Regions from separate parts of the Sulfoacidibacillus ferrooxidans genome, predicted to be linked through region 1. Evidence: riboswitches for the same ligand, from Rfam matches in the RefSeq annotation. Region 1 holds a riboswitch; each other region holds the start of a gene.
The links. A riboswitch is a leader RNA that binds a small molecule or an ion and turns the genes downstream of it on or off. The one in region 1 is predicted to bind cyclic di-GMP.

Region 1 (7,475 bases):
CATTTGTTTTGACTGATATGATATCGTCGATATAAGAATAATCCGCCTAAAGAAACAATCGAATAACCAACATTTAAAAGTGCTACCATACCAACCTGGTTAGTAATATTAAAAATAAATACCATTGAAAACAGGGCTAAAAATTGATTGATGAATCCAGATGAAAAGATGGCTCCGATTGACCATTTTGTTCCTGGCTTAGAAAAAGTCTTTTTAAATCCAATATCCTGATACAAAGACTGATGCATAGATACATTGGGTAACCTCAAAGTAGACAGTAACCCCAATATCACAAAAATAAGCATAAATAAAAACGCTACATGAAACGTAAGTTCAAAAATAATTAATGATGAAAATAAAGGGACAAGAATGGTTACGGCTTGAGCAATTACTGTGTTGACAGAGAAATAATCGGCATATTGCTCTGATTTTAAAAAACGGTACAATGCAGAGTTATTGGCTGACCAAAATAACCCTTGTGTGATCCCAGACATGGCTCCAACGAAAATAATCATCCATTCTTTTGCTTGACCGTGTGATAGATATAGAGCAAAGAAAGAGAAACCAGCAAATATGCAACTCATCACTAAGACAAAACGAATGCTTCGTTGATATAAAAAATAGGATCCAACGAGATAAGAAACAAATAATAGAGCTACACTGGAAAGATTAAATAAACTTACACTGAAAATATTTTGCCCTTGGTTCCACAAAAATAGGTTGATAAAAATACTAGTGAAATTAAAAATGATTGACATCATCATATTTATAATGATAAGAGCCCAGACTCCTTTCGGTAGAATAATACCTTTAAAACCAAACATGTGTACCCTCACTTTTCTTCAACATTTCCACGAATCATGAACTATAGTACATGCAATAGATAGTGTTGTCGAATCATTTAACGGATGTATGAATGACTTCATACAAAAATACCCGAGGTTATTACCCTCGGGTTGCAAAAGAAATGTTGTAAAAGATTACTTACTAAATAGCCCCAGCCTGTTTTGTTTGTTCGATATTTTCAAGTGCCTCCTCAACATCAGCTGTATGATAGCCACTATGCACTCCCCAATAATAAAATCCAAACGATACTATTGCTACAGTCACCATATCCCAAGGATAGTGAATCCAATTTTGCAATTCTCCTAGTTTTGTCGATCCTGCATAAGTAAATGCCAGCATTGCAAGTAAGTATATGATGAGCCAAATACCAGCTTTCATAGATTGCCCATCGGGCCTACGAATATGATCAGGCATGATGAGTGAGAAAATAGCGTACAAGATAACCCCAATGAGTATAGCAACCAAGAGCTTAGAATCAGTTGCCCAACCTGTCCAGTAAATAATTAAAGATCCAATCACAAAAGCCAAAGGAGCAATAATTGATGAACCTTTTAATCGATAAGGACGTTGTGCGGTAGGCGTAGTTTTCCTAAAAACAGCTAACGATACAGGACCAATGATATAAGTAAATACTGTGGCGGAGGAAACTAAACCGACAAGCGATTGCCATGATGGAAATGGAAGCAGGAAAATGAGCCCTAGTACAAAAGCAGTTACTAATGAAATAACAGGAATTCCTGTTTTGGCGTCAATTTTAGCCAATGGTTTCGGGAAATATCCATTGTTCGCTAACGCATAGAGAACTCGTGTAGTGGAAGCAATATAGACGTTACCCGTACCTGCAGGTGAAATAATAGCATCAGCATAAAGCAACACTGCAAGCCAGCCCAAATTCAAACTAACAGCTAACTGAGCAAAAGGCGCATTAAATGAAAGCGATGGCCAACCTTTCATTAAATCTTTAGGAGCAATACCTGCAATGAATACGAGTTGGAGCAACACATAAAGGCCAATTCCTATAAAAATAGAAATGAGAAGAGCTAGTGGAACATCGCGTTGGGGATTGCGAGCTTCTCCTGATAAATCAACTGCTTGCCTAAAGCCTAAATAAGCAAAAATAACTCCCGAAGTAGCCACGGCAACTAAAATTCCAGAAGTTCCTTCCGGTGAAAATCCTCCAACCTGTGAGAAATTGCCCCAATGAAGCCCGGAAAATAGAAAAATAATAATCGTAGCAGCAGGCATAATGAATTTCACAAAGGTAATCGATGTATTTACTTTAGCAAAATAGCGAACTCCAAAATAATTGACTAAGAAAAATCCAAACATGAGAATAGCCGCCAATAAAAGCCCCATAGATGTTAATAAACTAGTTTGCGCATTCCAAAGTCCTGGTAACCAGTGTGATGCGTACTGCATGACACCTTCAGCTTCAACTGCCGGAACGGAAGAGTAAGCAATCCAAGCAGCCCATCCCATGATAAAGCTAGTGACATGTCCATGACTATAATGCGGATAACGCGCTATAGACCCGGATTCCGGTAACATCCCTCCTAATTCTGCATAAACCAGACCAATTAAAAGAACTGCAATACCCCCAATAATCCATGAAACAATAGAGGCCGGACCTGCATCTTGCGCTGCATAGAGCGCACCAAAAAGCCACCCTGAACCAATAATGCCGCCAAGAGATGCCATAATTAAATCTAGTAATGATAAATCTTTTTTAAAACCAGCATTCATCCAATGTATTCCCCTTTCTATTATACATGTCATTATAACGTTATATTTAATGACATGTATATATTATATAACATAATAAGTTATGTAATATAACATAATGAAAATAAAATTTAATTTTTACTCCGTTATTTAATTTCAATAAAATACAACTACTTTTTGCATGAGACACTTCACATGCAAAAAGTAGTTGCTCTTCATTACCTATGCAATCAAAAGAAGATTACTTTGGTTACATATAAGACGTAAAAAATGTTTCAATATTTTCAGTAAAAAATTTCATCTCACCTATTTTGTCTTTCTTTATTTTTAATTGAATGGTTAATTCGTTTAAATCTTGTATTAAATGTTCACGACTACTTTCAGACATAATAAATTGAATACCATACTGAAAAATTCCTCCTGCTAATTCATTGCTCCACACAATTTTCCCATCGCAGTCCACGTACCTATTCACCACACAAACTTTAAATCGAAGAACAACTTCACTAATCGACGCAAAGCGTAAATTAGAGATAAAAGAAAGTCCTCCTGCACCAATATCGTGAATTAACACTTCTGAATAACCAATGTGCAATAAACGTCCTCTAATTGAGGATACTGTCATCGTTGCAATTATGGGATAATTCGGGGTCACTCTAAAATATTGTCTTCGATTCACTTGGTCATTGTAGTTGCTGACTTCTGTTACTTTCATCACTTCGTTGATTAAAAGTTGATCAAATTGATCCGCTGGCAATGGTCGACTAAACAGATAACCTTGAATTTCATCGCACTGTTCTTCACGCAATAAATCCCATTCATGAGATGATTCAACACCTTCTGCAATAACACTAAGATTTAATCCATGAGCAAGTTTAATAATGGAACGAACAATCTCTAACGTAGTCGAATTATCTGATATTTTTTGAATAAAAGACTTATCAATTTTTAATCCGTCTAATTCTAGTTGATTCAACCAACTTAATGATGAGTAACCTGTCCCAAAATCATCAAAAAGTACTTGAATTCCCATTGCCCGTAATTCCTTCACAGCATGGTATACAACTAACCCGCTTGGCAACAGACTAGATTCTGTAATTTCAATTTCCAAAAAATTCACATCAACTTTTGTTTCTTGTACAATTCGCTTGACTGTATCCACAATATCACTATGCAAAAACTGGTGAATAGAAAAGTTGACAGAGAGTCTTACATGCAATCCTTTATCCAACCATTCTTTTAATTTGAAACAAGCAGTTCTCAATACCCATTCACCAAGAGGAGTTATCAGTCCATTTTCTTCTGCAATAGATATGAAGTCGTCTGGGGATACAAGTCCCCATTCTTCATGCTCCCAACGAATCAATGCTTCTGCTCCTACAATACGACCATTTCGTCCATCGACACGTGGTTGATAATAGAGAACAAACTGGTTTTTTTGCATTGCATTACGAAAGTCATTTGATAGAAAAAACCGTTTATATGATTGTGTATTTAAAGACGCTGTATAAAAATTATACGTGTTTTTATTACTTTCTTTTGTTCTAGAGAGTGCCATTCCTGCATTTTTAAACAATGTGTCACTATCTTGTCCATCATCTGGATATAGAGAGATGCCAATGCTTGCTGTAACAAACAGATTGAACTCATCAATTTCAAATGATGATTTAAAGGATTCCGTAATCTTATCCGCTGTTTCTAAGACAAAAGTTGCATGGGTATAATCTATTAAAATAAATGAAAATTCATCCCCACTTAACCGATAAAAATAGATGTCATTTGAAACAGCAGCGCGTAGTCGATGAGTCAATGCCTTTAATAATTTATCTCCAATCATATGCCCCAATGTGTCATTAATCTTTTTGAAATGGTCTATATCTAAACGCATAACTGCCATATTGACATTTGTTTCTTTCACGCGATGAACCATAAGTTGTAAGTCTTCTACAAATTTTTTTCTGTTTGGCAAACCCGTTATATAATCATAGTAAGATTGATGCACCATCAAATTTTGTACACGTTTAATATCTGTTACATCTCGTAAAGTAGCGATAACCATCCCAGGTTCATCACTTAACTGTCTAAATGTAATGGAACAATGACACCATTCTCCGTTCTGGTGCTTCATACGTACATCGATGCTTACATATGTTTCAGATAATTGATGAACTTCACGCATCTTCTCTTGCAAACTCTCTACATCATCAGCATGTACGATATCCCACATTGAAAACCGCAAATCACTCAGCCGATAACCTAATACATTTCGAATCGAAGAACTAATGTAAGTGATTTCAAGGGTATTTGAAAAAATCGCAAATACATCAGATGAACTATCTATCATCTTCATTAATCTCTTTTCATCAAGAGAGGGTTCATTGATGATGTCAGATAAATCTTGAGTAGCTACTACCTGTTGTCCATTGACATGAGAAGCTTCATATTGGCTTGACATAAAGTACTCTTTTATTTTTTTAATCATGGAAAAAGTACACCTCCATTATGATCTTCTACTCAGTTTGACGATTAATGATATCTAAACTTACTTTGCACCCCCTTTTATACCTTGCTATCGTACCAATTAAATAGTATCGAAAAAGGCGATCTCTATTAATAAGAGAGTCGCCTTTGCACGATAAAAGTGTAAGTGGCAACCCGGCGATCATAGGTTTATACCCGTAGACCCGTAGCTTTGCGTCCCAGTGTTTCCACTGGTTTGCCTTGAGACACAATCATTTTATATATTCAGTGATATTTAAGAAGTAGTCAATGTGAATGCTTATCTAGCACTCTCCAATACATATATTTTAATTCGTTATTCGACATATTTCAAGGTTTTTCGACATATTTATGGAAGTAAGCCTAGAGATCCAACAAAAATACGAGGTAAAAGATTTTGTGAGACCTTCTCAACAAATTCTTTTACCTCGTATGAGAGTAAAGATTACAATGATCAATTCAGCAAATAATTAGGAGTTTGTATTTGCACTTGAACTTCCTGTTACTGTGACAGTTGCTGTGCCTGATGTACTTGACGTTCCCGTTGTATCACTAGTACCAGTAGAACCTGCTGCGCTTGTAGTACTAGCTGTAGATGTCCCGCTATCTGTTGAAGTACTGCTTGTAGATGTTGAAGTTTGATCTGCTTCGTTTAATTTTTGTGTCCAATGATCCAGCGTATCAATATAATGTTGTGCTTTTTGCTTGAATTGGTGAAGGCGACCATCTAATAAATGACTAAATGCGTGACTAGGGATAGGTAAGTTCACATTTAATTGCGAGAAAGAAGAAATGAATTGCTCCATTTGTCCATACTGTTCACCTGCACGAAAAGTTGCTTTTTCACTGAACCATATCATAGCGGATAAATGGTGCGACTGATCTTGATAATCTTTTTGATCATTTTTCATTTTTTTTGCATCATGCGAAATGTGATCTAATGCCTTTAACACTTGGGATGGAGAGGCCCCATTTTGCATAGATGTAATTAAACTTTGCAATGCAGCAATTATGCTGACATCTCCTTGCGACATACTTGTAGTGCTAGAACTATCTGTACTTTGATCATCACTTGTGGTGGTTGACGACGTTAATGAACCACTAGCCAATGCAGCTTTTGCCTGAGACAACGCTGTGTCATATTGCTGTTTAGCTGTAGCCACTTGAGCCTCATAGTTTGTCACCATCTGCAATGCAGTTGTTTCAGACATTTGATCTTGATTCTGATCATCAGATTTTGAAAATGAGAAAGAGGTTGAGAAGTGTCCATGATTATCTTGATTTCCATGTTGACCATGTGAATCAGCAAATGCGGCAATAGGACTCATCAGTAATCCAGTCATCGTTAATGCCATAAATGCAAACGTAGCTTTTTGCGGTTTTTTCATTTTAAAATCCCCCTTTTATCTTTTGAAACCAATATAAAACAAGCTCTTTCGGCGGTTCAGCCACCATAGTCTTGCGACTTTAGGTCTGGAACTTTGCGGCCCTGATTTTCATCAGGTGTGCCATTATCGTGATGCTTGTTATTTAAAATATACTTATCAAAATATGATAGATTTGTCTATTCATTTTTTTCACTCCTTTCCGATCTAAGATTCTCACTACTTTCTATCAAATAGTGAGTCTATTTTTGTTTTACAAGGAATATGTACCTATTACTAAGTTAATTCACTTTAAGTAGAAATGTAGGTGTAGTGAAATGCCCATCGGTTTTGCTCTTTTATTAACAAGTGTTCAACTTGTAGTTCAAGCGATGCTAGGACAGGTTTACCCAGATTGGACACTCACAAATACAGAGCACAGAATTACTCAAACCCTTGATGAAGAATTCTCCTCCTACCAACTTGGTCCAATCGCAGTAGATGTCCCCAAAACATGGGTAAAGACAGAAATGGGCGGTTACGGTGACTGGATTGGCACTACTTTTATCAATCCAAAACACCCGCTTGAAAGAGAAATTATTGTTGAATCTGATTGTGTAGGTTGCATTACTCATATGCAACAGCATCCTGAGTGGCTAATAAATTTACTGCCCAGTCAGAATCTAACACATATTCATAGATTACGAGACAAACATGCTGTGACGTTTGCTTTAGTTGCTTCTAACATAGACCCTTATACAGGTGCCGGAATTCTTGCCTTGACGACTAATAATACAGGATATGGGTATGTGGAAATCTTTCTGCCCACTACAGACCACAAAACCATGTCACAAGTGATTACTAGTTTCCATATAACTTCAAGCTCTTTCGTCTAAAAAGAAAAATTGCTTTCACAATATCATATATTCGAAGGTTATCTTCATTTTATGGGGGGATTCTCAACTTTTTTTGTGTGTAAATCGCAAATTAGTTAGGTGATGTACATGTTCCCCTTTTAATCAAGGTAGTATCTACTATAATAAC
Region 2 (7,475 bases), on a different contig from region 1:
TTGTTTGTTCTTCAAACGATGCATGCGATTCTCACGGCCAATCCCATGGAATGGATCCATGAAATCCAAGGAGTGGTAGCGGCTGTACTTTTTTTACTGTATATCAAGGAGCGCAGTGATCGTGAAATCTCGTTACATGAACGCAATATTGATCCACTTACAGGTGCTTTAAATCGGCGTGGATGTGAACAATGGAGTAAATCTTTACGCCATGCACAAGCTGCTTGTATTTTGATTGATCTGGATGATTTTAAATTTGTCAATGATACTTTTGGTCATGATATCGGAGACTTGATCTTACAAGAAGCAGTGCAACGATTAAAAGGGGCCATTCGCGATAAGGATGCGATCGTAAGATGGGGAGGAGATGAGTTTTTAGTCCTCATTGTTGAACCCATGGTTGAAGGAAGCAAAGAATTAACTGAACTTGTTGAACGTATCCATCTGATCTTAACCCGACATCCGATTTGGGTGGAACGACTAGGTACGCAATTATTTATTCGCGGAAGTGTGGGTGTTGCTACCGGTGAATTAGACCTCGATGTTTTAGTGCGACAAGCCGATCAGGCGTTACTTGACGTCAAACAACATACAAAAAATACGGTCAACTGGTTTTCTACCGAGAAGGATAGTACAGAACATGAACTGCCATCCGAATTCTATACGCGACAACATCTTCATTTGGCAAAACAAGCACTGGCAACATACATGGCTGATAGTCCCCTTAGTGTCATTCTCCTTGATCGTGCGGGAGCCTTACTTGAAGTCAATGCTGCCTACGAAAAATTAACTGGGTATTCTCGTAATGAATTATTGGGCAATCAACGTTATTATTTAGAAAAATTAGGGGAATTCCATACCCTACGTAGTCATGAAGGACAGGACAGTGACACTGCTCAACACAAGTGGTCAGCAGCCTTATTGCACCCCAATCTACATGGCCATCCGCAACGGGTGCAAAGTTATGTGCATTCTCTTCAATTGGGTGAAACGATCATCGGTTACTGGATGATCTGTCACCCTAATGAAAGCGCATATGCATCTCATGTGCTATCTCATGCGTTGGATTGGCCTGTTCCCATCGTTATGATTAATGAGGAACGTTGTATGATAGAAGCAAATGCAGCATGGTGTAATTTATATGGCACAACAAAGGAAGATATCTTGGGCCAATCCATCGAGTGTGTCTCAAGTGGATACACGGATAATGAAGTTTATAGAAAGTTACATGACGACCTTGAAACCAGTGGGATCAGTTTTGGAGTATTGATCAATCGACATGTACGTTCCCATGAAGTGATCATGGTTGCTCATACGACATTGCGCATGCCACAAATTGATGGGAGATATCACTACCTTTCCATCCAACAATCACTAGAGTCGCTGGAGGAACAAGCTACTTTATCTATTGGCATGCAAAATACGTATGAGGGAGTTTTCTTAGCGACATTGGCTCGCGTAGCAGAGTGGGATGATCCAGATTTACTGCAACACGTCCATCGCGTTAGTGACTATGTGCGCTGGATTGCTACTCTTGCCGCTGATGAGGGATATATTAGTTTGAGTGATGTGGAGATGTTATCGATTGCTAGTGTAACTCACGATTTAGGTAAAGCTGGTATTTCGGATCTCATTTTGCGTAAACCGGGGAAACTCACGAAAACAGAGTTTGAACAAATTAAACAGCATCCGATGATTGGAAAAGCGATGCTTGATACAGTGATTCAACAACTTGCACTGTTTCACCCTTCTCATTCTCGCGCCTTGGTATATGCGCTAGAAATCAGTCAAACGCATCATGAACATTGGGACGGCAACGGGTATCCGCAAGGGCTTACTGGAGATACCATCCCCATTTCAGGGCGAATCGCAGCCCTTGCTGATGTGACTGATGCATTGCTGAGCAAACGTAGCTATAAGCGCGCATGGTTGGATTACGAAGTCAAAGACTATATCCAGCAACAGCGTGCAAAACAGTTCGATCCAAACTTAGTGGACTTAGTGATTGATCATTGGACGAGCCATCCTCATCGTTTTAGCTACGAAAATAAGTAAGGACAACATAGAAAGGCTTTATCCGAAGATCAAAAGATACTCTATCCATCATAGAGTATCTTTTGATGCTATAGGATTTCATGGACAACGATAGAACATGGTAAGGATGGCTTTCCGTAAGATTCCAGACATAAATGAACACACTCCTACAGCGCTGGACCCATGATCATCCATTACCAGAACAGTTGTATACCCCACACCTGAATGAACGCATACCGACTCTTCATATATTCGGTGATCTGTAACGTTACCTGTCCTCTCATCGTACAATCAATCTACGTTTATATTCCGAAAATAAATGTGTTGTAATTGTATGATTACTGGCATAAATTATGTAGAAAAACCTTGAAAAATGTCGAATAACGGATTAAAATATACGTAGTGGAAAGTGCTAGTTAAGCATTACCCTACATGATATATATTATTCGTTGCAGAGATAAAATAATTGTGTCTCAAGGCAAACCAGTGAAAACACTGGGACGCAAAGCTACGGGTCTACGGGAATCATCCTATGATCGCCGGGTTGCCACTCATATTTTGATTGTGAAAAAGGCGACCCTCTTATACTTAGAGATCGCCTTTTAGTATTTCCTGATTCATTCGTTAATAAGGCATAGAAGGGGGGAAAATAAGTCTAGACATCGTCATTCCCAAACAGAGTAGAAGATCATAATGGAGGTGTACTTTTCATGATGGAAAAAACAAAAGAGTGCTATATGCCCAACCAATACGATGCTTCTCATGTCAAGATACACCAGGTAGTAGCCACTCAAGAAGTATCTGACATCATACAGGAAGGATTCTTAGATGAAAAGAGATTACTGGAAATCATAGATAGTTCCTCGGATATTTTTGCTATTTTTTCAACTGCGTTTGACATCAAGTATATTAGTTCTTCGATACGCCATGTATTAGGTTATCCTTTGGGTGATGGGGAGTTCTCCATATGGGATATCGTACATGCTGATGATGTAGAGAGTTTGCAAGAGAAGATATATGAAGTTCGTCAAGTGCCTGAAACCTATGTAAGCATGGATGTACGTATAAAGCATCAACATGGAGAATGGTGTCATTATGCCATGACATTAAAACAGTTACGTGATGAACCTGAGATGATCATCGCTACGTTACGTGATGTAACCGATATTCAACGTATAAAAGATTTGATGATGCATCAATCGTACTATGATGACATAACGAAACTTCCTAATAGGAGAAAGTTTATAGAAGACTTACAACTTATGGTTCATCATGTTAAAGAGAACAAGGTAAATATGGCAGTGATGCGATTGGATATCGATGACTTCAAGAAAATCAATGACACGTTAGGCCATGGTATTGGAGATCAGTTATTACAGGCATTGACTCATCAACTACGTTATGTTGTTTCTCATGACGTGTACTTTTATCGGTTAAGCGGAGATGAATTTTCATTTATTTTACTGGACTATACGCATGCAACCTTTGTAGTAGACATGGCGGATAAAATTTGCGAAATATTTAAATTATCATTCCAGGTTGATGAGTTCAATCTGTTTGTTACCGCTAGTATTGGCATCTCTCTCTATCCAGAGGATGGACTCGATGGCGAAACATTATTTCAACATGCAGGAATGGCACTCTCTCGAACCAAAGATACCCATAAAAATACGTATCATTTTTATACAGCTTCCTTAAATACACAAGCGTATAAACGTTTTTTTCTTTCGAATGACTTCCGAACGGCCATGCAAAAAAACCAATTTGTTCTCTATTATCAACCTCGTGTCGATGGACAAAATGGTCAGATTGTTGGAGCAGAAGCATTGATTCGTTGGGAGCACGAAGAATGGGGACTTGTCTCCCCTGACGACTTCATATCTATTGCGGAAGAAAATGGACTCATCACGCGCCTTGGCGAATGGGTATTGAAAAGTGCCTGTATCCAATTAAAAGAATGGTTGGATAAGGGAATTCACCTACAACTATCTGTCAATGTTTCTATTCATCAATTTTTACATAGTGATATTGTGGAAACGATGAAGCACATTGTACAAGAAACGAAGGTTGATCCGCATTTTTTGGAAATTGAAATTACAGAGTCCAGTCTATTGCCAAGTGGACTCGTTGTGAGTCGTGCTGTGAAGGAATTACGCGCAATGGGAATTCAAGTACTTTTTGATGATTTTGGAACTGGGTACTCATCATTAAGTTGGTTACATCAAGTAGAACTAGATGGATTAAAAATTGATAAGTCTTTTATTCAAAAAATATCAGACCACTCGACAACGTTAGAGATTGTTCGCTCCATTATTACACTTGCCCATGAGTTACATCTTCGTGTTATTGCAGAAGGTGTTGAGTCATCTCATGAATGGGACCTCTTGCGAAAGGAACAATGCGATGAAATTCAAGGATATCTATTTAGTCGACCCTTACCTGCGGATCAATTCGATCAGTTTGTCATTCATGAAGGGATAAGAGTACAAGAAGTCAATGATGGTAAGGTAAATCAAAGACAATATTTTAGAGTCGCTCCCCTACATCCCATCATAGGATCGATGACCATAGACTCGATTAGAGGACGTGTGCTGCATATTGGTTATACAGAAGTGTTAATTCATGATATTGGAGCAGGGGGATTATCTTTCATCTCCAATGTACGTTTCGCATCGATGAGCGAGGTTGTCCTTAGGTTTAAGGTTTGGGTGTTGAATCAGTGCATGGAATGGAGTGGTAAAATTGCATGGAGCAATGAATTACCTGGTACCATTTTTACGTATGGCATTCAATTTATGATGTCTGAAAAAAATCAGAAAAAGTTAATGCAAGATGTACATGAATTAGCTATTCAATTACAAACGAGTAGTGAGCGAATGGGTGACATGAGATTTTTCACTGAAAATATCGATTCATTTTTTATATCGTAAGTGAAAGCGAGTAACCTATCGTTGATTAGTTAGTTGTTTTTTACGAAAATGGCTTTTGAAGATAAAAAACTTCGCGCAAAGCGCAGTGCGGACTTGGCTATGTATCATGAAAATCAAAAAGAACTGCTGCTTTCTTCGCACGGTATCTTCTACGGATGTTTCGATAACTTTAAATTGCTGATGGGACCTCAGCTTCCATTACTCGCAGAAATCAAGCTGTCTTCTTCGAAGTAAAACAGTTCCATCATAGGTGAGGTCAATCAACAACCAGAATATAACGGCACACGCGTAGTACATTTAATTAGTGAGGAACGATCATGGATTCTTACTGAACACCCAACCAAATGAGAGGAGCAATCTCATGCGTATCATGATAGTAGATGATTCCGCGTTCATGCGATCCATGATTCGAAATGTTGTCGTTGCAAAGGGAGGGATAGTGGTCGGCGAAGCTACCGATGGTCTTGAAGTAATCAGCACCTATGCAGAGTGTTCCCCAGATCTTGTAACCATGGATATTACGATGCGAAACATGGGAGGATTGGACGCACTCAGGGAATTGATCACAGTCTACCCCGATGCTCGTATTATCATGGTATCTGCTATCGGACAACCATCCGATATGATTGAGGCCATTCGGTCTGGTGCGGTTGGGTATGTATGGTATTAAGTCAATATGGTGGACACCCCGAACAAAGAATATCAAAACAGTCTGATACATCGTTTTATTATGCTAGCTAGCTTTCTGGTTCACATTATTGCAATACATTGATTGGAATTGTACAGGGGTCTTATATCCAATCGACGAATGAATCCGCAACCTGTTGTACCAAATCTCGATGTACTCCCAAATGTCTTTATGCGCCCGTTTGCGCGTTTTGTACGTCTCTACATGGATGAGCTCACGTTTAATGACGCTGTGAAATGATTCAATGCAAGCGTTGTCGTAACCGTTTCCCTTGCGGCTCATGCTGCCTTTCATCTTGTACTTTTTTAGCCGTGCTTGGTACTCATTGGACGCATACTGGCTGCCTCGATCCGAATGATGCAACACACCATCAGCAGGCTTTTCCCGCTCATATGCGTCGTCTAATGCGCTCATCACGAGTTCCTTGGTCATACGTGAGTCAGCCTTCCATCCAACGATTTTTCGTGTGAATAAATCCATGATACTGGCTACATAAAGCCATCCTTCAGCGGTCCAAACATACGTAATATCCGACATCCACACCTGGTTTGGTCTCTCTGCCGTAAACGTCTGATTTAGCACGTTGTCATCTACAGGCTGATTGTGTTTGGAATTGGTTGTTGCCTTATATTTACGGACTGTGCGGCTCTTCAGTCCATTCTCCCGCATGATACGAGCCACTGTTTTCTGCCCAACACGTACACCCTCGTCTCGCAGCACCCGCATAATCTTTGGACTCCCGTATAAACGCCGAGAGGCAAGAAAGATGTGATGAATACGTCGAGTGAGATTCATTCGGCGATATGTACGCTCGCTAGTAGGGCACTTAACCCATGCATAGTACCCGCTTCGATACACCTGAAACACTCTGCACATCCTCTGAACCGAATAGTTGAAGCGGTGATCGTAGATAAATGGATACCTTACTTCCGGTCTGGGCTTACGATGCGCAGCGCCTTTTTTAAAATCTCTAGTTCCTCTTTCAACTCACGATTTTCCCGTTCCAAATCCCGCGTTGCTTGCGCATCTGGCTTCAGATAACCAGATCCGACAAACGGATGTTTCGGATCGCTTTTATACTGAGATATCCAGCCGTATAGAGTTTTCTCGGGCATGCCCAAATCCCGTGCAACTTGAGAAGCGACCCGCCCCTCCTCCAAAATCATTTTCACCGTATTCAATTTAAATTCCGTGCTGTATCTATTTGTCTTTGTCACCATGAACACCTCGAATCGATTTACTTATTTTCACACTCTCGATTCGTTGTGTCCACCCCTATAGCCTAACAGCAGTTCTAGCCATTGTGCGATCCGTTCCCCTTCTCCAAACGCGACGAGCGAATAGCTACGTCCCGTTCCTTCTTTCACGCGTGCGCGTAGGTGTTGCTGTTTGGCACCCATCGTCTGTACATCCCCAATCTGTACATCACGCAAAAAGAAAATAGGCTCTGGATTCGCTTGGCCAAACGGTTCAAGACGTTTCAGATCGGCGATGAACTGCGGTGTCAATTCATGCACGTGTAGCGGTGCATCCACATCGATATGCGGTGGTTCCCACTCGATACCCTGTGCGACCGTTGCCCATGCACTCCGTAAGTCGTTGATTCGATCTGCAGGTAAGGAGAATCCTGCCGCCGCTGCGTGGCCACCAAACGCCGTGAACACACTTGTTTGTGCTTGTACCGCCTGCAACAACGCATAGAGATCCACACCAGGTACACTCCGTCCTGATCCTTTAGCGACGCCATCTTTGATCGACAGGCACAGCGTAGGTTTGTACAGGTTTTGCGTGAGTTTCCCTGCGACAATCCCAATGACTCCTTA
Region 3 (7,475 bases), on a different contig from region 1:
GCGCGTTATCGACGCCAAGGCGATGATCGGCAACCTCGCCAGATGTGGCCATGAGGGACAATGGGCCGACAGTTCCTGAAAGGAAGGGAACTAATCCGGAGGCATCGTCGAGTGCTAAGTTGTCAGGGGATGTATGGATGATGTCGACGAGCTGATCTTGAATGGCGGCGATCTGTTCATCACGGGATTTTGTATACACAAGTTCTACGTCCTGCATCATGTACAGTGGTAGATTATGCGCACCTGGAAAGACCATGGCGCGTATTGGTTTCATATGATTGCCTCCCATCCTTCGATGTGTATGAGCTAAGTCTAGTATAACGCTTTCTCTTGGCCCGCTATAGTTTAAGAATGGTTATGATTGATCATGCGAATGTGCATAGAGCGCCGCTTGTGTGCGATCTTCGAGGTGAAGTTTGGCGAGAATTTGACTGACGTGTTTTTTCACGGTGTATTCTGTGATGTAGAGGGATTCTGCGATAGCGCGATTGCTCTTGCCAAGACTGAGTTGGGTGAGCACCTCGCGTTCTTTGCTTGTGAGTGCTTCTAGAAGATGAGGCTGACTATCTTCTTCCCAAGCTAAAAATAAGGGATCGACGTATCGACGGCCTCTTGTGACAACTTTGATGGCATAGAGTAATTCTTCTGGTAACACTTCTTTTAAAGCATAGCCATCCACATGCAGTTTCATAGCGCGAGTAAAGTCGTGTCGACTGATGGACGAGGTGAGAATCATATAACGACACGTTGTTGCATGTGGTCGGCATGATGCAATGACGTCTAACCCAGACTCTGCCCCTAGTTTGAGGTCGACAAGCATGAGATCAGGTGATTCCTGGATTACGGCGTTCAGTGCCTGTGCACCTGTGCTTGCTTCGATGACGCTTGTCACCTCTGGTACTGAAGAGAGTACGGCGATGAGTCCTGCACGGACAAGTGGATGATCATCGACTATGACAATACGCATGATGTGATCTCCTTAGCGATTAGTGTCGTTGTCTCATGGTTGAATTCCAGTGGCAGATATACATTGATCTGCGTGCCATGGCCGATTGTGCTATCGATCGAGACAGATCCACCGCAATTTTGCACGGAGTGAACGATATTGTGAAGTCCTAGGCCATAGTGCTTTTCAGGAAGAAGTGTGGTTACCTGGTATGCATCAAAACCGCATCCATTGTCAGTGATCACAAGGTGTACTTCTCTAGGTAGAGTAGCTAGATGCACATCAATGGAGCTACATCCACCGTGCCTTACAGCATTGCCACATGCCTCTAGGATGACGCGGTAGAGCACTTTCGCAAGATGATCGTGAATGAGACTGAGATCCCCATTCACGTTGAACTGGGCATCGATGTTTTGTAGGTCGCGTAGGTGGTCGAGATATGTTTTTATATCATTTTTCCATGAATTCCTATCATCAGAAAGTCCACTTAATTGGTTGATCGATCGACGGAAATCTTGAATGCAGGCGTTTGCTGTATCCTGAATGACAAGAAGCTTGTTTTTTAGCTTCAGTATATCAAGCGGTGATTGATTTGCAGTCAACCCATGTAATGCGTATACGATGCTAAACAGACGTTGTGAAACATGATCGTGCATCTCCCGTGCAATGCGGTTCTGTTCTTGTGCAACGAGGAGCTTACCAGTAATGTGTTCATAGGTAAAGCGTTCAATGACAGCAGAAGCAAATTCAAGTAGTACATCTAGTGATCGAACGTCCGCCTCTTCTAAGGAGAAAGGGGTTTGACTAAAGATAGCGATGAGTTGACGGGACTCCCCTTTTATGCCTCTTGAGCGTAGTGTATAAAAAGGCGTTTGCTGTTCTTTAGGTGAGAGGAGATGTATATCTCCCCGGCACCATGTCGCTAGTAGGTCATCCACTTTTTGCTGGAGTGTATGCTGATCAATGTCTTCTGGTTGTGCAATCGAAAGTACATGATAACAGACGGACTCTTGTTCTGACGCAAACACAGCCGATGCACAGCCGATGAGTTCTATAGCCGTTTTTGCGAAAAGCTCGCATAGGCAAGATGGATTTTCTGCATAGTTCATTTCACTCATAGTTTGATAAAGTGTCATGACTTGACGCAATAGATGCTCTGTGCGCGTATGTTCTGTGTGCAATTGTTGATTCATTCGATGTAATTCTTTTGTTTGCGCTTGTAGTAAGTGTTGTCTTGCTTCTAACTCTCGTGCGAGGCGGGTGTAGAGATGAAACAGTACTGTCACTAGAATTGCAACAAGTATAAGGCCGGATTCATTTGAAAAAAGTTGCTTTGGTAAGAAGGTATGAGGTGTACGTGCAGAAAAATCAAAGAGCACGGTACCGGTCAATATATAGATTGCAAAGTTCATCCAGCTTTCATACATAGAAAGTAGAGTCGCAGCCATAAATACAGAATTGAGTGCGTACCAAACAAATGGACTGGAAAATCCACCTGTTTCCATCACGAGAAGAAGTACACCGAGAGTTTCTATACTTATGAGTGCGCGGATGATACCTGGCGTTTGTTGATGTCTTCGATACATACCTGTTACGGCAAGGTTTTCAATGAGTAGACAAAAGACGACAAGCAACTTCACCCAAATGGGGGCCTGTGGTTGACCGATGACATAAAAACAAGAAATGATGAGGAATGACAGGTATCGATAAATATAGGCGATCCCCTGTTGATCGTTTCCTTTTGTAATAGATAAAGGGACACGCCACGTGGCGTTAAATAGTCGTTGAGCGTTATTCCAAATTCGGCTCATTTGTTCTGATGCCTCCAAAGTCTAGTGGGAATGAGCTTTGCTTAGTGTGCACATTCCCACCTTCATCTTCTGTATATACATAGGCACAGTCTCCGTCAATGGCTACATAGCGAAGTGCAGCATCTCCCGTACACTCGCGCAAGATGGGAACGTCGCGATCTAATGCTAAACGGACTAGTGAAGCAAGGGAATCAAGTGTAATGACAAAGGAATGGCCAAAATTCACAGTTTGGCTAAGATGAAAGATGCGATCGCGATGGCGTTTTTCCAATCGTTCCGATGGTTTTGATCCTATGCCTACTTGCAATTTGCGATATGGCCATAGTAAGATAAGAAGGGCTACCAAGAGTATTCCAAACAGAGATCCTAACCCTGTCCTTGCAAGGGGGATAGGGAGTGTCCAACCAAAGAGGTGAAATGTGTTTGGAGTTATGGAAGAGAGGGTGAAGGAGACAGGTATACTATTGGTCAGTGAACTCTGTACTTCTAACTCCTGGCCATTTTCCTGAAAAGAGAGTCCTGACACAGTGGGAATTTGTTCTGTCTGTCTATTGTAAGTCACTTCTCCCGCGATTTGTGGATCAAGTGTAATGGTGTAACTATCTGGGCTTATTTGTAATGCTTTTGTCATGTTGCTTGTAAACTCATTGATGGTAGCGAGGTTGATGGTGTAGGTTTCATTCCATAGAGTCCCACTTTTTTCATGAGTAACGATGGTTTGGGTGGATGCCACTGGGTAATCTTTTTCCCACATGTTTGGAGCGATGAGGCGTATGATGGGTGTTGAACTTAGATGTAGCGTCATCGGTTGATTGGCTAAGAAATTCATTTGCTCATGAATGACGAGTTGGCGCGTGATTGCAGTGAAGATAGTTCCATTTCCTGTGGTTGCACCTCCTTTAGGCAAAAGGGGATTGGGGGATTCGATTGGTTGATAGGAAAAAGATGTGGTGAGATTACCACTTACTTGGTTATCATTTTGAATCTGCATGGGTTGAGTCAGCACCATCGACCATTCCGTGGCTGTTGTAATGCATAAGGCAGTTACTACTGTAATGGCAATGATATATGGCCACTTACGCTTTCCCTTTATCTTTCTTCTCATCTGAACACCCTTCTTTCTAAGACAAAATTCTATAGGAATATGTGATCGTCGCTCCTCCGCCCAGCCAGGAGAAGGTAAAGGTTAGTGGTATCGATGTGGGCACGGATGCATTTGGATAGAGAATGTGTACTTTGAAATTTTCCTGTGTATTTGGATAAATGGTAGGTTGTGTCATTAACTGTACAGTAAAATTCGTATCTGCAGGTGCACTTACGCTCTCTATGCTTATATTTTGCAGCTGGTGATTGTTCACCATAAAGGTAATTGTAGCGTGATATGGGGGCGAAGAAGTAGATGATGGCTCCGCTGTTTTAGCAGAGGCAGACTGAGTGTATGCCTTAGTATTTGATGTAGAAGAAGTCACGGGCACAGTAGGATACAGAGTGATCGTATACGGATCATATGATGGCGTGACTGTTGGCTGTTTTGGTTGTGTCGTATCTGCAGTGATCGTGGGTGTTGTGATTAACGCATCTCTTCCACGAACGATAGAAACGAGATTTTGTGATTGGACACTTGCTATACTATAGCTCGTGCTTTGTTGCAGTATGGCTAATCCGACGACGCTACATAGACTTAATGTTACCAGGTATACACCTTTCACATACATCCCCCCGTCATACAAGACGATCTCTCTTTATCAACACAAAAAGACCCGAGTTCATAACTGGGTCGGTTGCGCCACTTGCTCCATGTAATCTCAGGCGCCCACATCAGATTACACTTCATTGCTTCCCTATATATGTAGTCAATCACATACCATACTGTATTCATCAAATGTCCACTTTTGCCTAGTCAAAATATATTTCTTTTGAAGGTATAAACTGGTGTAGTCGGTAATCGACTACACCAGTTTGACCGCTTATGGAGTGGGTCTTGTAGATGTAAGTAGGAGGGATTCGCTTATGCTGATGGTTGACTGATAATTGCAGGTGATGCAGGTGGTGCAGGTGGTGCAGGTGGTGCAGGTGGTACAGGTGGTACAGGTGGTACATTGTTATTGCCAATTGCAGCAGATGTGCCAACAACAGCGCCAACATAGATGCTACTTTCTAAAGCAGATGAAGTAACTGGCATGTCTCCTATGTTGATGTCCACATCTACCCATTCAGATTGACCACTACTTAGAGGCTGTAGTGCTACACTTGAGCCATTCGTCCATGTTTCAGTTGGTCCACTATTATTTTGGTTCATTGGTATTGGCTTTAGTAAATTCCAATTCGCATTTTTAGATAGCTCTAACAATGAATTTGGACCGTTTAGTACTGACATAGCTGGATTTGCAGTTGAAGCAGTAGATGAGGCTATATAAGTAGAAACCGCGCCTGTGCTTTGGCTGAATGCTTGGCTATATGCTTGGCTGATGTAGGGAGTAATTGTTTGACTGGTGTTATTGGTAATTTCAAATAAATGTCTCCATACGTACGATGAGTTTGGCTGTAAACCGAAGGAGCTCCCATTACCGTTATCAAAGTTAAATACAAGACTACCATTTTTATCCGATACTGTATTATCTGCGTTGGAAGAATTGGTACCAGGTTTTAGCGCTAATAATGCAGCGCTGGTATCAACAACACTGAGTGTTGACTGATTTTCTACGCTTGCAGTGCTGTATGAATAGCCTGCCATCAAGCTTGCTAGACCGAGTGCCGATCCTACTAGTACAAAACTACGTGTCATTCTGGGACGAATCACTGTAACCCCTCCGATAGTTTCTCTATTTGCTTGCGATGTCATTGTACGATGGATTAAAGCTGGATCTCGCACCGCATCAGTCTACTCTTTGCTTATTCATTTGCACCATACAGATACTCCTTTCGTACCATAGGGACTACTTCATTTGGCTACTTTTATCAGCCGTGTGCCTGACTGTGATGGGGTATACATATGATGATCTCTATAAAGAGAGTGGACTTTTTCTGGGAGGGTGTTCAATGCGTAGTGTGCGAGTGGTCGTGAAAGGGGTTCTTTTGGTTATTGCTTTATTGTTGATGGTGGCAGGAACGGGGACGTTTCTTCGTCATAAACCATTTCTACTGGAGGTAGAACGAACCAATAGTATGTATCCCCTTTTGCAACGTGGATACGTTGTATTACTTGTTCCTGTGACGTTACACACACAGCTTCATATCGGTGAGATTATCATGTATCATCCTCCTGTTGGTCCACTGTCTAAAGAGGGATTTATCGTTCATCGATTAGTAGGTGGCAATGCGAGAATGGGTTATATCACAAAGGGTGATCACAACTTGCTTTCTGATCAAGCGGCGATGCAAGCACCTCCTGTTCAACCAGCGTGGATTGTTAATCGAGTGGTGACAATCGGTGGGCGTCCGCTTGCTATACCGCTTGTGGGGTATCCAACATTGTGGTTGCAATCAGGTGCTGCCAAAAGGTTTTACTTTGTACCTATTATAGGTGCTCTTGTCGCGATTATTGTATCTACCGGAGGTATTCGCAAAAGGGAACGGCACAGGCGTTCACGGCGGTTGCGTCGTTATCAGGGATCTATTTTTTTGCTGAGTGGATTGACTCTGATGTTGATGATGGCGGCAATTATTATCAATTCATCTCAGACTGACGAAATTCCTTATGTCGTTTCATTGCATCAAAATGGTGTTTTAAATGGTGGCGGGGTGGGGATTGTGCGCAAAGGCACGGTCATTCATCGTCCACTAGCAACGCTCAATAACTTTAGTGATTATCCATCTGTTGCAACCATAACGGCAGAGGATCCACAATTGGTTTTTTCGGAAACGCAAGTGTGGTTACCTCCGCATGCGACAGCAACTCCAACGCTTACTTTAGATGCTAAGCACTTGGGATTCTATAAAAGTATAGTGCATATAGGCATTTTTCCGGGCATTTTGCCAGCTTCATGGATTGGATGGATTGCACATAGAAATTATTGGCTGGCCGTTGTTGCTGTTTCATGTATACCTGGATTACCCTTCTTTATTTTCCCATTACTGCACAGCCGTATACGGCGCAACTCAATGCAACGTGTGAGGCGTTTGATCTTTGGATAAAACGGCGCATGATCGTTATAGTGGCTACTAGTTCCATGGTATAGTAGATTTATTATTGGATAATTGGTGCGTCACGAATTCGTTCTAAGGGGTGCACGATGAAGATTGTAGTGACTGGCGGAGCGGGGTTTATAGGAAGTAATTTTGTGCGGATGATGGTTTCGGAACAGAGTGATGTGGAGGTTGTGACGTATGATGCGCTGACGTATGCGGGCAATCTTGCCAATCTTACGGGGATTATCCTCTCTGCGCACGATCGAGGCATCTTGTGGAATGATCCAGCACTTGGCATTGATTGGCCGATAACGAAGCCGGTGTTGTCTGATAAGGATCGCCTGCACCCGTTGCTAGCAGATGCACAAGTGTGAGAATGTATCCAATTGAGCATAGACTTTTATAGTGATTATACGCATACTAGATTCTAAGGATGTGAAGGAGTGGATTTATGAAAAAGGATCGATGGCAGTCTAATAGAGCACGTTGTTATGTACATAGTATGGTAGCTTTAATTGCAAGCACGATGATGTGTGCGCTTGGAGTCAGTCCAGCTTTTGCTGCTAGTCAGTCGACGATTACGATTCCAA

Region 2: linked by a shared signal. The riboswitch ahead of MM817_RS14765 (putative bifunctional diguanylate cyclase/phosphodiesterase) and the one ahead of MM817_RS11065 (EAL domain-containing protein) in region 1 are both predicted to bind cyclic di-GMP.
Region 3: linked by a shared signal. The riboswitch ahead of MM817_RS08495 (hypothetical protein) and the one ahead of MM817_RS11065 (EAL domain-containing protein) in region 1 are both predicted to bind cyclic di-GMP.

The regions. Positions count from the first base shown of each region.
Region 1 is NZ_JALBUF010000007.1:47,110-54,584, reverse strand. Features, by position in the region: gene MM817_RS11075 (MFS transporter) at 1-824, opposite strand, end outside; gene MM817_RS11070 (APC family permease) at 988-2,589, opposite strand; gene MM817_RS11065 (EAL domain-containing protein) at 2,819-5,023, opposite strand; cyclic di-GMP riboswitch class I at 5,215-5,299, opposite strand; gene MM817_RS11060 (hypothetical protein) at 5,538-6,455, opposite strand; cyclic di-GMP riboswitch class I at 6,503-6,587, opposite strand; gene MM817_RS11055 (hypothetical protein) at 6,770-7,327, shown strand; gene MM817_RS17410 (substrate-binding domain-containing protein) at 7,419-7,475, opposite strand, start outside.
Region 2 is NZ_JALBUF010000020.1:21,621-29,095, forward strand. Features, by position in the region: gene MM817_RS14760 (diguanylate cyclase domain-containing protein) at 1-2,055, shown strand, start outside; cyclic di-GMP riboswitch class I at 2,502-2,586, shown strand; gene MM817_RS14765 (putative bifunctional diguanylate cyclase/phosphodiesterase) at 2,745-4,964, shown strand; gene MM817_RS14770 (response regulator) at 5,326-5,634, shown strand; one part of gene MM817_RS14775 (IS3 family transposase) at 5,698-6,605, opposite strand; one part of gene MM817_RS14775 (IS3 family transposase) at 6,605-6,872, opposite strand; gene MM817_RS14780 (DHHA1 domain-containing protein) at 6,900-7,466, opposite strand.
Region 3 is NZ_JALBUF010000004.1:179,635-187,109, forward strand. Features, by position in the region: gene MM817_RS08475 (substrate-binding domain-containing protein) at 1-274, opposite strand, end outside; gene MM817_RS08480 (response regulator) at 356-967, opposite strand; gene MM817_RS08485 (sensor histidine kinase) at 952-2,757, opposite strand; gene MM817_RS08490 (DUF5305 family protein) at 2,738-3,862, opposite strand; gene MM817_RS08495 (hypothetical protein) at 3,879-4,466, opposite strand; cyclic di-GMP riboswitch class II at 4,525-4,607, opposite strand; gene MM817_RS08500 (hypothetical protein) at 4,766-5,557, opposite strand; gene MM817_RS08505 (S26 family signal peptidase) at 5,797-6,891, shown strand; gene MM817_RS16940 (dTDP-4-dehydrorhamnose 3,5-epimerase family protein) at 6,990-7,259, shown strand; gene MM817_RS08520 (PQQ-like beta-propeller repeat protein) at 7,337-7,475, shown strand, end outside.